DNA from 3 places in the Alteromonas sp. KS69 genome. Region 2 is predicted to be linked to each of the others. Evidence: predicted binding sites of a transcription regulator. Region 2 holds the regulator's gene; each other region holds the start of a gene.
What was found. Region 2 encodes sigma-54, which starts transcription at its own class of promoters, with help from an activator protein. Its sites were predicted from a motif close to GTTGGCACGNNNNTNGNNT; they were not measured.

Region 1 (3,190 bases), on a different contig from region 2:
ATAGCAAAAAGGGCTTTGCTGAGTTTTGGTATATAAAGTGGCATTAATACTTTGTATTACGGTTTTAGCGCTTTGCATCACACCCCAAGTTTCAGGGGTACAAAAGTATTGTTTTATGAAATCTTTAATTGCTAAATCACTGGCTATTTGGCTAACCGTGCTGCTACTTATGCCATCGGCAAGTGCAAAGGCGGCGCCTTTTAATGTTAAAGCTGGGTCGTTACTAGCTGGAATAAACGCATCGCAAGCGTCTTGATTTATTGGCTTAACGCCGGCGCTACTGCATTCGCTATAGTGAAGTGATAAGGATTGAATCTGCATATTAAAAAAGCCCGATACAGAGGAAACGTACCGGGCTTGCTAACTTATACTGTAGCGGCTTTTGCTGGCGCTTTTTCAGCAACAGCAATTTTACGCTTAGGTGCAGTTTTAACGTGTGTGCTGTAAATCGTTAAACCTGTAAACGCTAAACCACCAACAAGGTTACCTAGCGCTGTTGGAATTTCATTCCACACGAAGTAATCCATGATAGAAAACTCACCACCCATGATAAGACCGAATGGGAATAAGAACATGTTTACAACAGAGTGTTCAAAACCCATGAAAAAGAACAGCATGATAGGCATCCACATGGCCAATACTTTACCGCTCACATGAGTAGAGATCATCGCGCCAACTACACCCAGTGATACCATCCAGTTACACAACATGCCGCGAATAAAAATAGTAAACCAACCGGCAGTACCATGTTCTGCGTAACCTAATGTTCTCGCTTCACCGATACTAGCTACTTTAGCAGCAATAGCACCACCATCTACGTTGTAACCCATGGTGAAAATAAAAGACATCATAAAGGCAACAGTCAGTGCGCCACCAAAGTTACCTAAAAATACTAAGCCCCAGTTACGTAAAATTTGTTTAGGGGTAACACCCGGTCGCTTAGCAAGCCAAGCAAGTGGGGTTAATACAAATACACCCGTTAATAGGTCGAAGCCCATTAAATACAGCATACAAAACCCCACCGGGAACAAAACGGCCCCCAGTAAGAAGATGCCGGTTTGCACCGCAATCGTAATAGCAAATACAGCCGCTAACGCTAATATTGCGCCAGCCATAAATGCGCGGATTAGCGTATCTCGTGTAGACATGTAAATTTTAGATTCACCGGCATCTACCATTTTCGTAGCAAACTCGGCGGGAAGTAAATAAGCCATAATTAATCACCCTGATTTGTAATTTATTTAAAATAACGAGCCACATCACTGCTTTCATCGATAGAACAAACGAACAAAAAAAAACGTCCACACCATTCCCTGTTTCCAAAGAAGGTTGTGGACGTCTTTATCCAATTCGATAGATTGTGTTAGTCAGTTTACAAACCGACTCGTACTGTTAAAAGATTAGCGAAAATAGTGCCAAAAAAGCATTTTAATAATAACTTTAATTAAATCATTGGGTTATTCTTATTTAGTTACACTAATAAATGATTGGAGTGATCAGCTTTAAACCACAATGGTGCAAATGAAGTGCTAGGGTGCACCGAATTGGTGGTTAATAAACCAAAAAATTCCACCTCACACTTTTTATTATTGACTGACTCTAGCGTTATATGGCTTTGGTTTGCTTTAAGTCTTTTTTTAACGCGACAAGTGTATCTTTCATTGCTCGTTCTTTTTGACTTCGGCTATCGCGACTTTCATCTGTAGCACTTTGATATAGTGCATGTTCAAAATCTTGGGTGAGCGAGTTAAATAGCGAGGCCGCGTTTGTTGGTAAAAAGGGTTTCACTTGTTTGAAGTATGCAGTGCTTCCTTTGTTCTCTCGCGCTACCTTAGTAAAATTCGACACCAACTCAACAGCGTTTAAATAAATGTGTTGATGTGCAGGCACGGTCGACTTCTTTCTAAGAGGAAAGAACAGCACAAGCAGAAAAATACTGACTATCCCCAGAAGACTCAAAAAGAAGAACGTCATTTTCTGAGAGGTTAAATCGCCAAGAAGCTTTTTTAATAAATCAGTTTGAGTTTGATTATCAAAACCCAGAACTAATCTACTCCACTGATAATCAAGTTGGCGAAACCATCCTCTGATAGATAAAAACAGTTCAGCTGAATTTAAATTCTTAAACATACCTTCACTGCGAGTTTCATTAAAATCGGCTAACGCTTGTTCTAATCCAAAGGTAATGCGTGATGGTGCCACCATACTAGTAGGATCGTACGAGACCCAAACGCCGTCTATTAATGCTTCTACCCAAGCGTGGGCATCGTACTGGCGAACTTGTATTACGTTGTCACTTAATAATTCGCCACCTTGATAGCCTGTCACCATACGAGCAGGAATGCCCGCAACCCGAAGGGCAAACACCATGGCGCTGGCATAGTGAGCACAAAAACCCGCCTTTGCTTCGAACATAAAGGTGTCGATGGGCGAGTTCGGCATAGCGTCAGGTTGTAAGGTGTAACTAAATCCGTTGGTTTTAAAGTGGCGTAGAATGTCATCGGCAATACTTCGCTCACTGTGCGCATTTGCTTTTAGCTGCTTTACCCACGCTTGAGTACGTACGTTGCTGTCCATGGGGTATTGAATATTAAGTTGATAATCAAAGTCATATATCTCACTAACACGTGGCGTTTCTGGATAATAAGTTAAATAGAACGCGCGTTTGCCAACAATTGGACGCGCTGCACGTAATGCATAATTGAACTGACGCCGCATCTCAGGATTGTCTAAATTTGTGTTTTCAGCCGACACATCAAGAGAATACAGCCAGCGTTGGTTACTGGGCTCTACTATCAATTGATAGTTTTCTGAGGGGGGAAGCGATGCGTCAGTTGAAGGCGCCGCGACACGTCGACCCATAGTTTTAAGCTGTGCCTCAGCTTGTTTTCGTCGTGGGCTAATTGTCCACGTTTTACCGTCAAAGGCTTCCATCGTCATGGCGCGCCAATACCGCTGTTCGGCCAATGGTGGGCGTTGCTCAAAGGTGGCGGTGAACGCTAAATCAGACGACCTCGCCAGCGAGGCAATATCCCCTGGCGTGACCGAATCTGATAACCCTGTTTCATTAGACTTAGACGTAGGCATTTGCCAAAGAGGAGGAAACTGCGGCATCACTACAAATAACAGTGCGGCCAAGGGAAATGCTTGCAGCAGTATTATCGACGATTTACGCATCGACCCCCTAAAA
Region 2 (3,190 bases):
ATGGTCACTGAACAATTACTTGCAACAGGCGGCGAAGACGGCGAAGGTGGCAGAGTCACTACCGTATTTACCCCTGAGGCAATACGTAAAGCGTCATCGAATAACGAAGACGATAAGGCGGACGACAATTAATCATGGCAACGTTGAGCGCACAGAGCCTTGCAAAGGCGTATAAAGCACGTCAAGTGGTTCGCGATGTAAGCTTATCAGTATCGACGGGGCAAATCGTTGGATTACTCGGCCCGAATGGTGCCGGTAAAACGACTACCTTCTACATGATTGTTGGCTTAGTTCCTCTAGATAAGGGCAAAATCAGTATTGATGACAGCGAATTAACCCACGAGCCCATGCACGAACGTGCTCGCCGCGGTATTGGGTATTTGCCGCAAGAAGCCTCTATTTTTAGAAAATTGACGGTGTTTGAGAACATCATGGCTATCTTGCAAACCCGTAAAGGGTTAAGTTCATCAGAACAAGAACAAGAAGCCGATGCGCTACTTGATGAATTTAATATCAACCATATACGTAATAGTACGGGTATGAGTTTATCCGGTGGTGAACGCCGCCGAGTAGAAATCGCACGAGCATTAGCAGCCGATCCGCAATTTATTTTGCTTGATGAGCCATTTGCTGGTGTTGATCCTATATCGGTTAATGATATAAAGAAGATCATTCAACATCTTCGTGACAGAGGAATTGGAATCCTCATCACCGATCACAACGTAAGAGAAACACTGGATGTGTGTGAGAAAGCGTATATTGTGAGCCAAGGCGAACTCATCGCGCAAGGGACGGCAGAACAAGTTTTAAGTAATCAGAAAGTAAGGGATGTATACCTAGGAGAACAATTCAGGCTATAGTTACTGTAACCGAATTGTCATTTTCAGTTTTAAGCACGGGTATATTCACAACAAGAGTTTAAAAATAAGACGTAGATGAAACCATCTTTACAGCTAAAGTTCAGTCAACAACTTACCATGACACCGCAGTTGCAGCAGGCAATCAAGCTGCTGCAGTTGTCTACGCTCGACCTGCAACAAGAGATTCAGGAAGCACTTGACTCAAACCCTCTTTTAGAAGTTGAAGAAGGCGGTGATGACCACCCTGTTGAGAAAAACAACATGGACGGCGACGACCCTTCTGTAGAAGCTGCTCCTACTGCTTCTAGCGATTCATTAGAAGCTGGTGACGCGCTTGAAAAGAACGATCTTCCCGACGAGTTGCCAATCGACAGCACATGGGATGAGTATTACTCGGCCTCTTCTGCCCCCGCTCCTGGCCCATCGAATAATGATGACGACCAATTGTTTCAGGGTGAAACCACCGACAATATTCAAGACCATTTGCTTTGGCAGATGCGCTTAACCCCGTTTTCAGATACAGACCGCGCCATTGCTACCGCCATTATCGACTCAATTGATGAATCTGGTTACCTTAACGTACCCATTGAACAGATTTTAGAATCGGTAAACTCTGACGATGTTGAAGAGTTGGTAGAAATGGACGAAGTTGAATGTGTACTAAAACGTATTCAAATGTTCGACCCTATTGGTTCAGGTTCACGTACACCGCAAGAATGTTTGCTCGTGCAGCTTCGCCAGTTCTCAGACGATACGCCATGGCTTACCGAAGCCAGACAGCTTATTAATGAGTACTCAGACCTGCTGAGCAGCAAAGATTACCGTACGTTAATGCGCAAGAGTCGTTTGAAAGAAGATCAACTTCGTGAAGCCATGCGCTTATTGCAAACGTTGAATCCTCGTCCTGGCAGTGCATTAATTACTAAAGAACCCGAATACGTTATTCCTGATGTTTCGGTAAACAAAAAGAATGGCCGTTGGGTAGTAGAACTTAATCCCGACAGCTTGCCAAAATTAAGCGTAAATCAACAATACGCTGCCATGAGCCGACGCTCTAAAAACAGCAGCGATTCGCAATTTATTCGCTCGCATATGCAAGAAGCCAAGTGGTTTATAAAAAGCCTTGAGTCAAGAAACGACACCTTGATGAAAGTAGCAAACTGTATTGTGCAGCAACAAATGGGCTTTTTCGAGCACGGCCCAGAAATGATGAAACCAATGGTGCTAAATGATGTCGCAGAAATGGTAGATATGCATGAATCCACCATTTCACGAGTCACCACGCAAAAGTATATGCATACCCCTCGTGGCATTTTCGAGTTGAAATATTTCTTCTCTAGCCATGTAGCAACGGAATCTGGTGGTGAGTGTTCATCTACCGCTATTCGCGCACTAATTAAAAAGCTTGTGGCAGCGGAAACGCCCAGCAAGCCATTAAGCGATAGCAAGATTGCTCAATTGTTGGCCGAACAAGGCATTAAAGTAGCCCGGCGAACAATAGCAAAATACCGGGAATCGTTATCGATTCCGCCGTCAAACCAACGCAAAAGCCTTATTTAAAGGCCTTGATAATTTAAGGAAGACGAAATATGCAAATCAACCTTACCGGTCATCATGTCGAAATTACTGATTCTTTGCGTAGCTATGTCGATACTAAGTTCAGCAAACTAGAGCGTCACTTTGATCACATATCTAATGTGCATGTCATCCTGAACGTCGAAAAACTCAATCAAAAAGCCGAAGCCACCATGCACCTTAGCGGCGCAGAAGTGTTTGCTTCATCTCATAATACAGACATGTATGCGGCGATAGACAGCATGATCGACAAACTCGACAGGCAAGTTATCAAGCATAAGGAAAAGCTGAAAAAGCACTAAATATTAGTATGGAAATTCAAGCCATAGTAAGTTTGGACCGCACCGAGTGTGCGGTTCAATGTAACAGTAAAAAACGTATTCTAGAGATTATTAGCGACATTGCTGCTAAAAATAATCCCGACATCGATCAGGCTAGTGTATTAAATAGTCTACTAACCCGTGAACGAATGGGGAGTACGGGTATTGGCAATGGTATTGCTCTGCCCCACGGTCGATTACCGGGCTTAGAACACGTTATCGCCATTATTGTAACCAGCAACCCTGCCATCGATTTTGATGCGCTTGACGATCAGCCCGTAGATATATTCTTTGCCCTATTAGTGCCAGAAGAGAAAACAGAAGGTCACTTACAAACACTCGCTACCGTGGCGGGTAAGCTAAGTGATAAAGAAACGGTGAAAGCCATTAGGCGGGCCTCCACCAGTGATGACATCATTACGGCTTTAAGCTAAA
Region 3 (3,190 bases), on a different contig from region 2:
TTTATATTTCTTGCCACTCCTGTACTTATTGAAGAAGCTTCAGTGCTGTATGGCTTATTAATAAAAAGTGCGTTGTTGTACATGCTCTACAGTGGGCTTTTGGGTATTTACGCCATTTTGAGTACGGTGGAAGATGTTTACAACGCCTCTGCGCTGTCTAAACGTGCACCTATTACTGGCTTTATTCAAGTCACCAAACTCGGTTTTGCCATTCTTACCATTTTGTTCAGCATCTCGTTAATTGTTGATAAAAGCCCCTTACTCTTGGTGTCTGGCTTAACCGCTATTGCCGCAGTTCTGTTACTCATTTTTCGCGATACGATATTAGGTTTTGTGGCGGGTATTCAAATTGCTGCTAACCGCATGTTTAACACTGGTGACTGGATCACCATGCAAAAATACGAAGTCGATGGTGAAATTAAAGAAATAGGTTTAACCAACGTAAAAGTGCAGAACTGGGATAAAACCATTTCAACGCTGCCTACCTATAATTTGACCACCGAAGCGGTTAAAAACTGGCGCGGCATGCAAGAATCTGGTGGACGCAGGATAAAGCGCTCTGTGTATATCGATGTTCATTCTATTAAATTATGTGACAACGAGATGCTAGAACGCTTCTCTAAAATTCGTTATATCAGCGAGTATATCGAGAAGAAAACAAATGAACTGCGTGCTTACCATAGAGACTATTCTATTGATGAGTCTGATTTATTGAATAGCCGAAAGTTAACCAATATTGGCACCTTCAGAGCGTATTTAGAGTCTTATTTGCGTAAACACCCAAGTGTGAACCAAGAAATGACATTAATGGTGCGTCAACTGCCCCCTAACGAAATTGGACTGCCACTAGAGCTATATTGTTTTAGCATTGAAAAAGATTGGGTGAAATATGAAAAGGTTCAAGCGGATATTTTTGACCATGTCATGGCCATGCTATCTTTGTTTGACCTAGTTGCTTACCAGCGTGACGGCCACTTGGGTTATTTATCCAGTACCATGGATATAAGCCAAAGCGAACAAGACTAGCGCTTGCTAGTGTAGCAACGAAATTTAAACGCTAGACATAAAAAAACCGGCCTAAGCCGGTTTTTTTATGGAAATCATTACTTAAGCTAACGCATAACCCATTAGCAAGCAAACCACTAGCCCAGACACACCAAAGAAACCATACTCGATTTTTTCTTGCATGCCTTTAGCGCCAGTTTCAGCTGTCATGAAACCCATTACGATGCTGCTAAGCCCCAGAGTGAAGGCAATTAGCGCAACACCAAATACAATTGCGTTAATCCAATCAGTCATTCTCTAAACCCATTAATTTTTCTGGCGTTATTATGCATGAAATCAATCTAGATGAACATGCCTCAAAAAGCATTAAATACGAGTAATGCGCTCTTTTTCTTACCTCTTTGATCTTAGTCAAAAATGCCAAATAGTTAAGCTAATTACTAACTTTTGGTAAATAGCGAATGTCACAGCTTACCCGTAGAACTGTAAATCATTGAAATATTGTAATTTATTAAAATGGCACTGAGGTTGCAATCCTGAGATTAGAACTGGAGTTTTTATAACAGGTTATAAAAACCGCGTGAGTTGTTCACGCTAGACAGTATCATGGTTTATAGGATTTCAAAAATGAAAATTAAACAATTTCTTCCACTCGCCTTAGTAACTACATCTTTACTTAGCGTGCCAGCGTTTGCGTTTGAGACTAGCTGCGACATCGAATTGGATGGCCACCTTAAATACCACCAGGGCCTCATTACTGTCGACATGCAAAATGGTTCTACCATGTCGATTGATGACACTTACCATTTAGTCATTAACGGTGACAGTGTTGCGCTGAACAACGAGCAACAACAATGGGTAAATACCTATTACGACCGTATCGATACTGCCATCCCCATGACCCTTAATATCGCAAGTGAAGGGTTAGAGATTGCGAGTGTTGCCGTTTCTGAAGTATTCGGTGAACTACTTGGCGGGGACAATGAGCTTACTGAAGACTTTGATGCCATGTTCGCTTCGCTTAACGAAAAGTTAGCAACGTCTTTTTACGACGACAACGGCAATATCAAAGTGGATACAACTAAGTTTGACGAACCAGGCTTTTTCGACGCAAGCTGGGAAGACGAATTTGAAGCGCAGTTCGAGTCGCTAGTTAGTGAATCAATTGGCCGCATTCTGATTGCTGTTGGTACGCAAATGCTATGGAATGGTGGCGACATGGAAGCGTTCGAGGCAAAAATGGAACACTTTGGTGAATCTATTGAACACCGTGTTGAAACTCAAGCCGCAGCACTTGAAGAAAAAGGCGATGCCCTGTGTGAAGTGTTACAAGAAGCTAATTATGCAGAAAACAAAATGCAAGCCAGCATTCCTGGGTTGGGTGGCTTAGACTTAATCGATATGCGCAGTGGCGAAATGAAAATGTAATTGTGGTTCTATTGGTGTAATGACTTCCCAAACTGCATTCAAACCACATTTAATTTACGTTTAATAACCTTACAACGCTAGCTTTCCCGCTAGCGTTTTTTTGTTTTTTGACTAATCCCATTGTAATCGATTTTCTCCCTTATCAATTAGCACATCGCGCTTTGCACCTTATTCCCATTACTGTTCACCTAACAACCAGCATTTGTGTACTCGCTTACCCCATAGACCAATCCGTTTTGCGCCTTACCGCGTATTTTTGATACTTTTACTCTCACGCCCCATCATCATCTAAGAAGACGTTATGAATAATAAGCTAGTTATATGTGGTTACGGTTGGCTTGGTCGCTACCTAGGCAAAGCCATGTCAGCTACCCATACTATTATTGCCACCACGCGAAGCAAAGAAAAAGCGTTGAAGATAAGCGACAAGCACATTAAAGGCTTGGTTTTTAATTTGGGTGACGACACTATCACGCTATGTGATGAAGTTAGCGATGCAACACTGGTGCTAAACATTCCACCTGGCCGTCGAAATACTCAGTTAGATGATTTTACAAATAGCATGCTTGCCCTTATTGATAACGCAGTGGCGGCCAATGTAGCCCGAATTATCTTTATAAGCACCACCTCGGTATACGGCGACGCTAGGGACGATGAGCTGAATGAACACGTCAGCACTCAACCTGAAACCGCGTCGGCGAAAGCCCATGTCGCGATAGAACAGCACCTATTAGATTTGAAAACGAATGCCAAGGTG

Region 1: the regulator sigma-54 is predicted to act here: its motif matches at 1,402-1,420, upstream of C7Y69_RS19430 (formate/nitrite transporter family protein).
Region 3: the regulator sigma-54 is predicted to act here: its motif matches at 1,521-1,539, upstream of C7Y69_RS11660 (DUF2884 family protein).

Annotation. Positions count from the first base shown of each region.
Region 1 is NZ_PYHU01000048.1:27,759-30,948, reverse strand. Features, by position in the region: gene C7Y69_RS19435 (protein kinase domain-containing protein) at 1-321, opposite strand, end outside; gene C7Y69_RS19430 (formate/nitrite transporter family protein) at 366-1,214, opposite strand; gene C7Y69_RS19425 (transglutaminaseTgpA domain-containing protein) at 1,606-3,190, opposite strand, start outside.
Region 2 is NZ_PYHU01000010.1:167,226-170,415, reverse strand. Features, by position in the region: gene lptA (lipopolysaccharide transport periplasmic protein LptA) at 1-132, shown strand, start outside; gene lptB (LPS export ABC transporter ATP-binding protein) at 135-860, shown strand; gene C7Y69_RS09220 (RNA polymerase factor sigma-54) at 936-2,420, shown strand; gene hpf (ribosome hibernation promoting factor) at 2,450-2,737, shown strand; gene ptsN (PTS IIA-like nitrogen regulatory protein PtsN) at 2,746-3,189, shown strand.
Region 3 is NZ_PYHU01000015.1:32,038-35,227, forward strand. Features, by position in the region: gene C7Y69_RS11650 (mechanosensitive ion channel family protein) at 1-1,026, shown strand, start outside; gene C7Y69_RS11655 (hypothetical protein) at 1,108-1,299, opposite strand; gene C7Y69_RS11660 (DUF2884 family protein) at 1,633-2,433, shown strand; gene C7Y69_RS11665 (NAD-dependent epimerase/dehydratase family protein) at 2,735-3,190, shown strand, end outside.